Regions from separate parts of the Aureimonas sp. OT7 genome, predicted to be linked through region 1. Evidence: riboswitches for the same ligand, from Rfam matches in the RefSeq annotation. Region 1 holds a riboswitch; the other holds the start of a gene.

Region 1 (4,905 bases):
CGTGCTCCAGAAACGGGTGTCGAACCCGTCGAGGCCCGCGGCGCTTATGGATTGCGCGATAATCTCAAGGTCGGCCGCGCTCGGCGCCGCAAAGGGCGCAAGCCAGGGTGTGCGGCCCAGTTCCACGCAATCGCGGACCGTCAGCGCTTCCTCCGTATCGGAGGATTGGGCCACGAAGGCAAGGTTTCGCGCCAGATCCCGCCGCGTGAAGCCTGACGCCGGCCTGCCGTCCAGAACAACGCCATTCGAAGGCAGCAGGCCAGCCAAAAGGCGCAGAAGCGTCGACTTGCCGGACCCATTCGGCCCGACGACGCCAAGCGTCTCGCCGGGCGCGATGTCGAGGCTGACGCCGGAGACGATCGGCTTGCCACCGACGGCCCAGTGGAGATCCCTGGCTTCTACCCTCATGGGCGCATGCGCCTGCGCACGAGGATCAGCGCAAAGCCCGGTGCCCCGACAAGGGCGGTCACGACGCCGATCGGAACGACCTGGCCGGGGATCAGCATGCGCGACACGATATCGGCGGCGATCAGGAAAACCGCTCCCAGCAGCGCCGAAGCGGGGATGAGCCGGCGGTGCCGCACACCGGCGATGAAGCGTGCGGCATGAGGGACGACCAGTCCGACGAAGCCGATCGAGCCGACCAGGCTGACCATGATGGCGGTTGTCAGCGTGACGACGCCGATGAGGGCGATTCGAATGCGCCGGACATCGATACCGAGCGAGGATGCCGCTTCCGAGCCGAAGGAAAAGGCATCGAGACCGCGCGCGCACCACAGGCAGACCACCAGCGCCAGCGCCGCAGCCGGTGCTGCAAGCGAAACGTCGGGCCAGCGCACGCCGGACAGGTTGCCCAGCAGCCAGAACATGATACCGCGCGCCTGTTCCGCATTGGCCGAGCGGGCGATGAAGAAAGAGGTGAGAGCGTTGAACAATTGCGAGCCGGCAATGCCCGCAAGAACCATCTGCGCCGGCCCGCCGCCCGCCGCACGGGCAAGGGCGGCGACCATAAGGAACGCCAGCGCCGCCCCCGCGAAAGCCCCGGCCGAAAGGCCGATGGCGCCAGCCCCGACTCCCATGATCGTCACCGCGACGGCGCCGGTGGAAGCGCCCGCCGAAACACCCAGAAGATAGGGGTCTGCCAAGGCGTTGCGCACCAAAGATTGCAGGACCACGCCGGCCAGCGCCAACCCGGCACCGCATGCCGCGGCAACCAGCGTGCGTGGCATGCGGTAGTTCCAGACTATACCGGAATCGATGGCGTCCACCGCATGGGCGGCGCCGAAAAGCTTGTTGGCGAGGACGGAGCCGACAAGCGACGGCGGCAAGGGCGTTTCACCGATGATTATACCGGCAAGGATCGCCGCCGTCAGGATCGCGACGCCCGCGCCCGCCCAGGCAATGGGCGTCGCGGGCCGCGCCCTTGCGATACCGGCTGCCGTCACCGTGCGTCGAGCTTGGACAAGGCGTCGGCAAGGGTTTCCAGTGCCGCGATGTTGCGGATGGAAGGGTCCATCGCATGCGCGTCCAGCACGACGATACGATCGTTGCGGACCGCGTCCATCTGGCTGGCAACCGGGTCGGTGCGCAGGAACTCCAGCTTCTTCTCGTAGTCGTCGGCCTCGAAGCGGCGCCGGTCCATGCTGGCCACCACGATGATGGATGGGTCGGCGCGGGCGATGGTTTCCCAGCTTACGAGGGGCCACTCCTCGTCGCTTTCGATGATATTGCGCAGCCCAAGCGCATCCATCATCGTTGCGGGAGGCCCCTTGCTTCCGGCAACGAACGGATCCCCCGAAAGCTCGGGAGAGGAGAACCAGAACATGGCGCTGACATCGTCCATCCCCAGCGCCTGTGCCGTCTCGATGGCCGTGCTTTCCCGGTTGCGCAGGTCGGCCACCAGGGCCCGGCCGCGCTCGGGTACGGCAAGAATGTCGGCGAGCTCCGTAATGCCCTGGTAGAGAGTGTCCATGGAATACATGGCGGTCCGCGTTCCATCGGAGCCCGCGGTGTTGTCCTTGCCGACGCAGTCGGACGGCAGGATATAGGTGGGAATGCCAAGATCGGAGAATTGCTCGCGAGTCGCTACGATGCCCTGAGGGCCGACATGCCATTCATATTGCGCGGCAACCAGCCCCGGACGTTTGGCGACGACGCTTTCGAAGCTCGGATCGTTGTCGGCAAGGCGCTCGATTCCGGCGTTTGCCTCCTCGAATTGCGGAAGGACGTCGGTGAACCAGACTGCCGTGCCGGCAACCTTCTCCTGCAAGTCGAGCGAATAAAGAATCTCGGTGACGGCCTGGCCGACGGCGACGACGCTGTCCGGCACGGCCTCGAACCGGATATCGACACCGCAGTTTTGCAGCGTCAGCGGATAGGTCGTTTGCGCCGTAGCCTGGGCAGAGAAGCCCAGGCACGCCGCCAATGCGAGCGAGGAGATGAAAGTCCGGGCGCGGGCCCGATTGAAATTCGCCATGTCGACACCTTCCTGGGCAACCCCGCCCAGTTCGCGTTGCTGTTCGTGCCGGCAGGTCTCCTGACTGGCGGGTCGAAGCTTGCGCGGCCTTCCCGGGGGATCCCCAGTGACGAAATCGCGCGGCGCTCACCGCCTACAGTTGCGGGGGCAGTTCCGTTTGGCCGGCCTTGAGGCCAGCTACGGATTCCCTTTCAATTCCTTGCGGAAACCGGCACCGATGTCGCTACCAGACGGCGCGGGCCTTCACAACCGCAATGCTGGCTGCGGCTCAAAGCCTGTGCCATCGGTCCGTTGCGGCGGCGTCGGTATCGCGGGCCTCTACCCATGCGCCTACGCTGCCATCCACGAGATGCTCGCGTTTCCAGAACGGCGCCTCGGTCTTCATGAAATCCATGATGCAGGACGCGGCCTCGAAGGCGGCTTGCCGATGCTGCGAAGCGCAGGCAACGAAGACGATCTCCTCGCCGGGCAGAATCATGCCGAAGCGATGGATGATGGCCCAGCCGGCCAGCGGCCAGCGTGCGGCGACGGATTCGGCGATCTTGCCGATCTGCCCTTCTGCCATGCCCGGGTAGTGCTCTATCTCGAGCGCGGCGAGGCGCCCGGCTTCGTCGCGGCAGTATCCGGTAAAGCTGACCAGCGCGCCGAACGAGCCGTCGGAGGGCAGCGTGGACGCCGCTTGCGCGAAATCGATGCGCTCGGCCTGGACGCGGACGAGTGCCATGTCATCCCCCCGTCATCGGCGGGAAGAACGCGACTTCCCGAACGCGGGCCAGCGGCGCATCGTGCCGTGCATGCTCATGATCTAGCGCGACACGCACGAGCTGGGGCGTCTTCAGGGCCTGCGCATAATTTTCGCCGCGGCCTTCCAGCCAGCGTATCAGGTCGGCCACGGTGCCGATGTCGGCCGGCAGGGAAACATCCTCGCCGGCAAGGCCGATGCGCTCCCGGATGGATGCGAAATAGGCGAGTTTCATGGCGCGACCTCCCGGTCAGACGTCGATATGGCGCAGGCCCGCTCGGAAATAATCATAGCCGGTATAAAGGGTGATCAGCGCCGCGATCCAGAGGAAGAATATGCCGAGTTCCGTGACATAGGGGAAAATCTGGTCTCCGGCCGGGCCCGCCAGCAGGAAGGCGATGGCCACCATCTGCGCCGCCGTCTTCCACTTGGCCAGCCGCGTCACCGGAACGCTCACCTTCAGCTCGGCCAGGTATTCGCGCAGGCCGGATACGAGGATTTCCCGGCACAGGATCACGATGGCGGCCCAGATGCTCCAGCCGGCAATGGTGCCGTCGGCCGCCAGAACCAGAAGCGCGGCCGCCACGAGAAGCTTGTCGGCGATGGGGTCCAGCATGCGGCCGATGGTCGAGGTCTGTTGCCATGCGCGCGCCAGATAGCCGTCGAGCCAGTCGGTGAGGCTGGCCGTGGCGAACAGGAAGACAGCCCACCAGCGCGCCGTGTCGGACCCGTGCAGCCGCCCCTCCACGAAGAAGCACAGGACGACCAGCGGCACCGCGATGATGCGCGCATACGTCAGGATGTTCGGCAGGTTGAGTGCCTTGGATGCCATGGTTACCGTCCGCAGTTCGTTGGCCCTTTGAACCGCTCGTGGGGCCATACGTCAAGGCATGGAAGTCGATCTTCAGCCGCCGTTGAAATGATCGTAGACCAGCCGCGCCATGGCCTCTGAAATGCCGTCCACCTTGCGCAGGTCGCTCAGGGCCGCGCGGGAGACGGCCTTGGCCGTTCCGAAATGCTGCAGCAGGGCGCGTTTGCGCGCCGGCCCGATCCCGGCGATCTCGTCGAGCGGGTTGCGCGTCAATTCCTTGGAGCGGCGCGCGCGGTGGGTGCCTATGGCGAAGCGGTGCGCTTCGTCCCGCAGGCGCTGAACGAAATACAGGACTGGATCGCGCGGGGGCAGGGTGAAGCTTTCCCGACCCGGTATGACGAAGCGTTCACGCCCGGCGTCACGGTCCACGCCCTTGGCGACGCCGATGGTGGTGACCTTGTCGGCGATGCCGAGCCCCTCCAGGATTTCGCGGACCGCCGCAACCTGGCCCTTGCCGCCATCGATGAGGACAAGGTCCGGCCAGGCGGGCATGTCCGCCTCCGCGGCGCTTTCGGGGTCTTCGGGCGGGGCGACCGGGCCCGCTTCGCCGTGATCCTTGATGAGCCTTGCGAAACGCCGCGACATCACCTCGCGCATCATGCCGAAATCGTCTCCCGGCGTAATCTCGGTCGAGCGGATGTTGAACTTGCGATACTGGTTCTTGGCAAAGCCGTCCGGCCCTGCCACGACCATCGCGCCGACAGCCTGGTTGCCCATGATGTGGGAATTGTCGAACACTTCGATGCGGCGCGGCGTGTAGGCGAGCTTGAACGTCTCGCGCAGGCCTTCCAGAAGGCGCCCCTGCGTCGACGTCTC
Region 2 (4,905 bases), 460 kb from region 1:
AGATGGCGAGGACGATGTTGTTGGCGACCAGCGACTCGGATGCGGCGAAAAATCCGAGATTGCGCTTGATCATCCGCCGCTCGTCGTCGGTCAGCCCGTCGGCCGACTTCCATAGCGCGATGTCCGCCTGCATGGACACTTCCGTCGGCATCCAATGGTTGTTGCAGGCCGCCAGATACTTCTCCCAGGCCCACCGGTATTTCATCGGCAGCAACTGGTTGACGTCGGCACGGGCATTGATCATCCGCTTTTCGTCGACGGCGACACGGCCACCCGTGCGGTCGATCTGGCCAAGGCCGGTGGCGGACTCGGCCGTAGCGGAGTCCGTTCGTTCGATAAGGTCGAGCATTAGTTTGTTATCCCAAGTCTTTGGCGAATAATGGTTACTGGCAGGCTTCGCAATCCGGATCGTCGATGGCGCAGGCCATCGGCGCGGACACCGCCACCGCATTCAGCTTTCCGTCGCTGCGTGTCAGCGTCGATTTCTCGACATGGCTGGCGGAGCGTGTGCGCAGGTAGTAGGTCGTCTTGAGGCCGGACCTCCAGGCCGAGCGGTAGAGGGCATCCAGCGCCTTGCCCGACGGGTTCGCCAGATAGAGGTTCAGCGACTGCGCCTGGTCCAGCCATTTCTGGCGGCAGGCCGCGGCCGCCACGAGCCAACGGCTTTCGATCTCGAAGGCCGTGGCATACAGGTGCCGGAGGTCGTCTGGCACGCGGTCGATGGGCCCGAGCGAGCCGTCGTAATATTTCAGGTCCGAGATCATGACGTCGTCCCACAGGCCACGGGCCTTCAGGTCGCGGACGAGATAGGGGTTCACCACCGTGAAATCGCCCGACATGTTCGCCTTGACGAACAGGTTCTGGTAGGTCGGCTCGATCGACTGCGAGACGCCACAGATATTGGAAATCGTGGCCGTGGGCGCGATGGCCATGCAATTGGAGTTGCGCATGCCCTGGGCGCGAACCCTCTGGCGCAGGGCATCCCAGTCCAGCCGTGCGGAACCGTCGAAGGCCGCGCCGCGCGCCTCGCCGAGAAGGCCGAGCGAGTCGATGGGCAGGATGCCCTGCGACCAGAGCGAGCCCTCGTAGCTTTCGTAGCGCCCCCGCTCGGCGGCCAGGTCGCTGGAGGCGGCGATGGCGTGCCAGGAGATCAGTTCCATGCTCTCGTCGGCAAACCGCACCGCCGCCTTGCTGGCATAGGGAATGCGCAACGCCTGCAACGCATCCTGGAAACCCATGAGGCCGAGGCCGACAGGGCGGTGCCGCAGGTTCGAGCGGCGTGCTTCCGGAATGGTGTAGAAGTTGATGTCGATCACATTGTCCAGCATCCGCATCGCCGTGCGCACCGTGTCGGCGACACGGTCCGCATCGAGCCCGTCGTCGGACAGGTGCGCGACGAGGTTGACCGAGCCGAGGTTGCAGACCGCCACTTCGTCGGCGGATGTGTTGAGGGTAATCTCCGTGCACAGGTTGGACGAATGGATGGTACCGGCATGGCGTTGCGGCGAGCGGATGTTGCACGCGTCCTTGAAGGTGATCCAGGGATGCCCCGTCTCGAACAGCATGGTCAGCATCCGCCGCCACAGATCGACGGCACGGACCTTGCGATGCACACGCACGCGGCCGCCTGCGGCATCCCGTTCAGCGGCCTCGTAGGCCGCCTTGAAGTCCGCGCCGTACAGATCGTGCAGGTGCGGCACCTCGTCCGGGGAAAACAAGGTCCATTCAGCGTCAGCCTCGACTCGCTCCATGAACAGGTCGGGCACCCAGTTGGCGGTATTCATATCGTGTGTCCGGCGGCGGTCGTCGCCGGTGTTCTTCCGCAGGTCGAGGAATTCCTCGATGTCGACATGCCATGTTTCCAGATAGGCGCAGACCGCGCCCTTGCGCTTGCCGCCCTGGTTGACGGCGATAGCGGTATCGTTGGCCACCTTCAGGAAAGGCACCACGCCCTGGCTTTTGCCGTTGGTGCCGCGGATATGCGCACCAAGACCCCGCACCGGCGTCCAGTCGTTGCCGAGGCCGCCGGAATACTTGGCCAGAAGGGCGTTATCCCGCACCGACTTGAAGATCTGGCTGAGATCGTCACCGATGGTGGTGAGGAAACAGGACGACAATTGCGGGCGCGGCGTGCCCGAATTGAACAGCGTCGGCGTCGACGCCATGAAGCGGAAGCTGGACAGAAGCTCGTAGAACTCGATGGCGCGCGCTTCCCGGTCCGTTTCGCGGACTGAAAGGCCCATGGCCACCCGCATGAAGAAGGCCTGCGGCAGCTCGAAGCGGGTACCGTTGCTGTGCAGGAGATACCGGTCGTACAGGGTCTGCAGCCCAAGAAACTGGAACTGCCGGTCGCGTTCCGGCTTCAGGGACGCACCGAGAACGGCGATATCGAAGCGCGCGAGCTCGGGGTCGATGAGCTGTTCCGCGACACCGCGGGCGAGGTAGCGCGAAAAGTAATCCGTATAGGCGTCCTGCATGTCGGCGGCAGTGGCGTTGGTCGGCACGCCCCTGACGAAGCTGAGCGCCTCGGCCCGGAGCTTGTCCATCAACAGGCGTGCGCTGGCGAAGGCATAGTCCGGATCGGTCTCGACAAGCGCCCGCGCCGCCAGGATCGGGGCGTCGGACAGCTCCTCGCGCGAGATGCCATCGTAAAGGTTGCGTTTGGTTTCGCGGACGATCAGCGCCGCATCCGCACCGGGCAACCCATCGACCGCCTCGGCCACGACGGCCGCCAGGCGGTCCATGTCGAGCGGCGTGGCGCCGCCATCCGGCTCGCGCACCACGATCGCCGGTGCGGCAGGCGCGGCCTGCGTTTCCAACCGCGCCCTGGCGCGCTCCTCCCGGTACAGGACATAGGCGCGGGCCACCTTGTGATGGCCGCCGCGCATCAGCGCCAGCTCGACCTGGTCCTGCACGTCCTCGATATGGATGACATGGTCACGGCCGGCGCGGCGCTGCACGGCCGAGGCAACCTGATCCGTCAGATCGTCGACGATGTCGTGCACGCGCGACGAACCGGCGGCCTCCCGGCCCTCGACGGCCAGGAAAGCCTTGGTGACGGCGATGCTGATCTTGCCGGCATCGAAGACGTCGCTCTGGCCGTTGCGCTTGACGACGCGCAGGGGACTGGCCTGCGCCTCCGAGGCCGGACGGACTGTCGGGAATTCTGCGGAAAGTGACATCGGCTGTTCCTGTCGAAGAGGATGGACAGGCCAGGCGGACACGTGCTGCATACCGGCGCCGCGAGACGCCGGGCAAGCTACACGATCCGCCGGGACACCCCGCCCAGGGAAAGGTTCATCGACACGGCAGGTCTCCTGGCTCACGGGTCGTCGCCGGCACCCGGCCTTCCCGGAGCCAGGCTCCAGTGGCGCGATTGGGTGCGGGCTACCCGTCTACAGTTGCGGGGACAGCTTCGGACTAACCATTTGAGCGGCGAACCGAATTCCCTCTTAGCTTCCATATCTTGTGTCTATGGAAGACCGTGACCACAACAGATTGTTTTACGCGGTCGCGGGTGTCAACCCGCCTTCGTCGGTTTTCCACCGCGCCGAAGCGTTCGGGAAAATTCTCGATTGTGGTTCAGCCCGTGCTGCGGCATTCAGGGCATCGTTGCAACAAACACCTGGTTCCGATGCCCATTTCCCAAAAGCAGTTCTATGCCCGCACATTCGCTTTCCTGGCGGCCGCGCTGCTTCTGCTTCTGGCGATCGTTGGCGGTTCGATGTATTTGACCCGGCTGACCCAGCAGAATTTCGATAAAGTCGTCATGACACGCGCGGTGCGGAGCGCGGCAGCTGACCTTTTGTCCCGCATCGTCGATGCCGAAACCGGCCAGCGCGGATATCTCCTGACACGTGACCAGCGTTACCTCGAGCCGTATCGCGAGCAGATCGGGTCCATCGCGCCCAGGGTCGAACGGCTGCAGGTGGCGATGGACGAGATGATGGGCGGCCGCGCGGACTTGTCGGAACTGAGCCAGCGTGTGACGGCCAAGACGGCGGAACTGGATTCCACCGTTTCGCTTGCGCTCAGCGGCCAGTATGACGCGGCCGTCGCAGAGGTGGCCGGCGGCGCCGGGCTCGCCCTCATGGACGAGATCCGAGGCCAGCTCGGCATGATTCTCGACCAGGCGGAAGCGCAATTGCAGGCCGGCATAGAGCGGCAGGAGAACATCGGGTCCACCTTGCGCCACGTCACGGTGATCGGCGCCATCGCCATCATCCTGATGGCCGCCGCCGCCGCCTGGACCATCCTGCGCTATACGCGGGAAGTCGCCGAGGCCCGCGCCGAAATCGAGGCCGCAAACACGGCTCTGGAAGCCCGCGTCCAAGAGCGCACCACCGACCTCATCAAGGCGAACGAGGAGATTCAGCGCTTCGCCTACATTGTGACGCATGATCTGCGCGCGCCGCTTGTGAACATCATGGGCTTCACCAGCGAACTGGAGGCGACGTTTTCGCCGGTGCGGGACTACATGGCCAGCCTGCCGCCAAGCGAGGAACCGCTGCGCCGCCATGCCGAGGAGGCGATCAACCAGGAGGTTCCCGAGGCCATCTCATTCATCCGCTCGTCGACCCGCAAGATGGACGGCCTCATCAACGCCATCCTGAAGATATCGCGGGAAGGGCGGCGCAGCCTGAAGCCGGAAAGGGTGGACCTTCGAGCCCTGGTGGAGACGGCGACGAATGCCGTGCACCATCAGGGTGCCGAGAACAACGGTGAGATCGAAACCGATGTCAAGGCGACGTCCATCGTCACCGACCGCCTGTCGCTTGATCAGATGCTGGGGAATCTGCTTGATAACGCAATCAAGTACCGCGAGCCGTCGCGTCCCTTGCGGATATCCGTCCGTACACGGAATGATTCCTACGGCCGCGTCGTCATTGAGGTCGAGGACAATGG

The links. A riboswitch is a leader RNA that binds a small molecule or an ion and turns the genes downstream of it on or off. The one in region 1 is predicted to bind cobalamin.
Region 2: another riboswitch for cobalamin. It lies ahead of IGS74_RS11405 (ribonucleoside-diphosphate reductase subunit alpha); the one in region 1 lies ahead of IGS74_RS20295 (ABC transporter substrate-binding protein).

Annotation. Positions count from the first base shown of each region.
Region 1 is NZ_CP062167.1:2,839,925-2,844,829, reverse strand. Features, by position in the region: gene IGS74_RS13580 (ABC transporter ATP-binding protein) at 1-408, opposite strand, end outside; gene IGS74_RS20300 (iron ABC transporter permease) at 405-1,403, opposite strand; gene IGS74_RS20295 (ABC transporter substrate-binding protein) at 1,442-2,476, opposite strand; cobalamin riboswitch at 2,509-2,704, opposite strand; gene IGS74_RS13570 (molybdenum cofactor biosynthesis protein MoaE) at 2,745-3,200, opposite strand; gene moaD (molybdopterin converting factor subunit 1) at 3,202-3,453, opposite strand; gene pgsA (CDP-diacylglycerol--glycerol-3-phosphate 3-phosphatidyltransferase) at 3,469-4,050, opposite strand; gene uvrC (excinuclease ABC subunit UvrC) at 4,123-4,905, opposite strand, start outside.
Region 2 is NZ_CP062167.1:2,383,018-2,387,922, forward strand. Features, by position in the region: gene IGS74_RS11400 (ribonucleotide-diphosphate reductase subunit beta) at 1-349, opposite strand, end outside; gene IGS74_RS11405 (ribonucleoside-diphosphate reductase subunit alpha) at 384-3,182, opposite strand; cobalamin riboswitch at 3,290-3,502, opposite strand; gene IGS74_RS11410 (CHASE3 domain-containing protein) at 3,635-4,905, shown strand, end outside.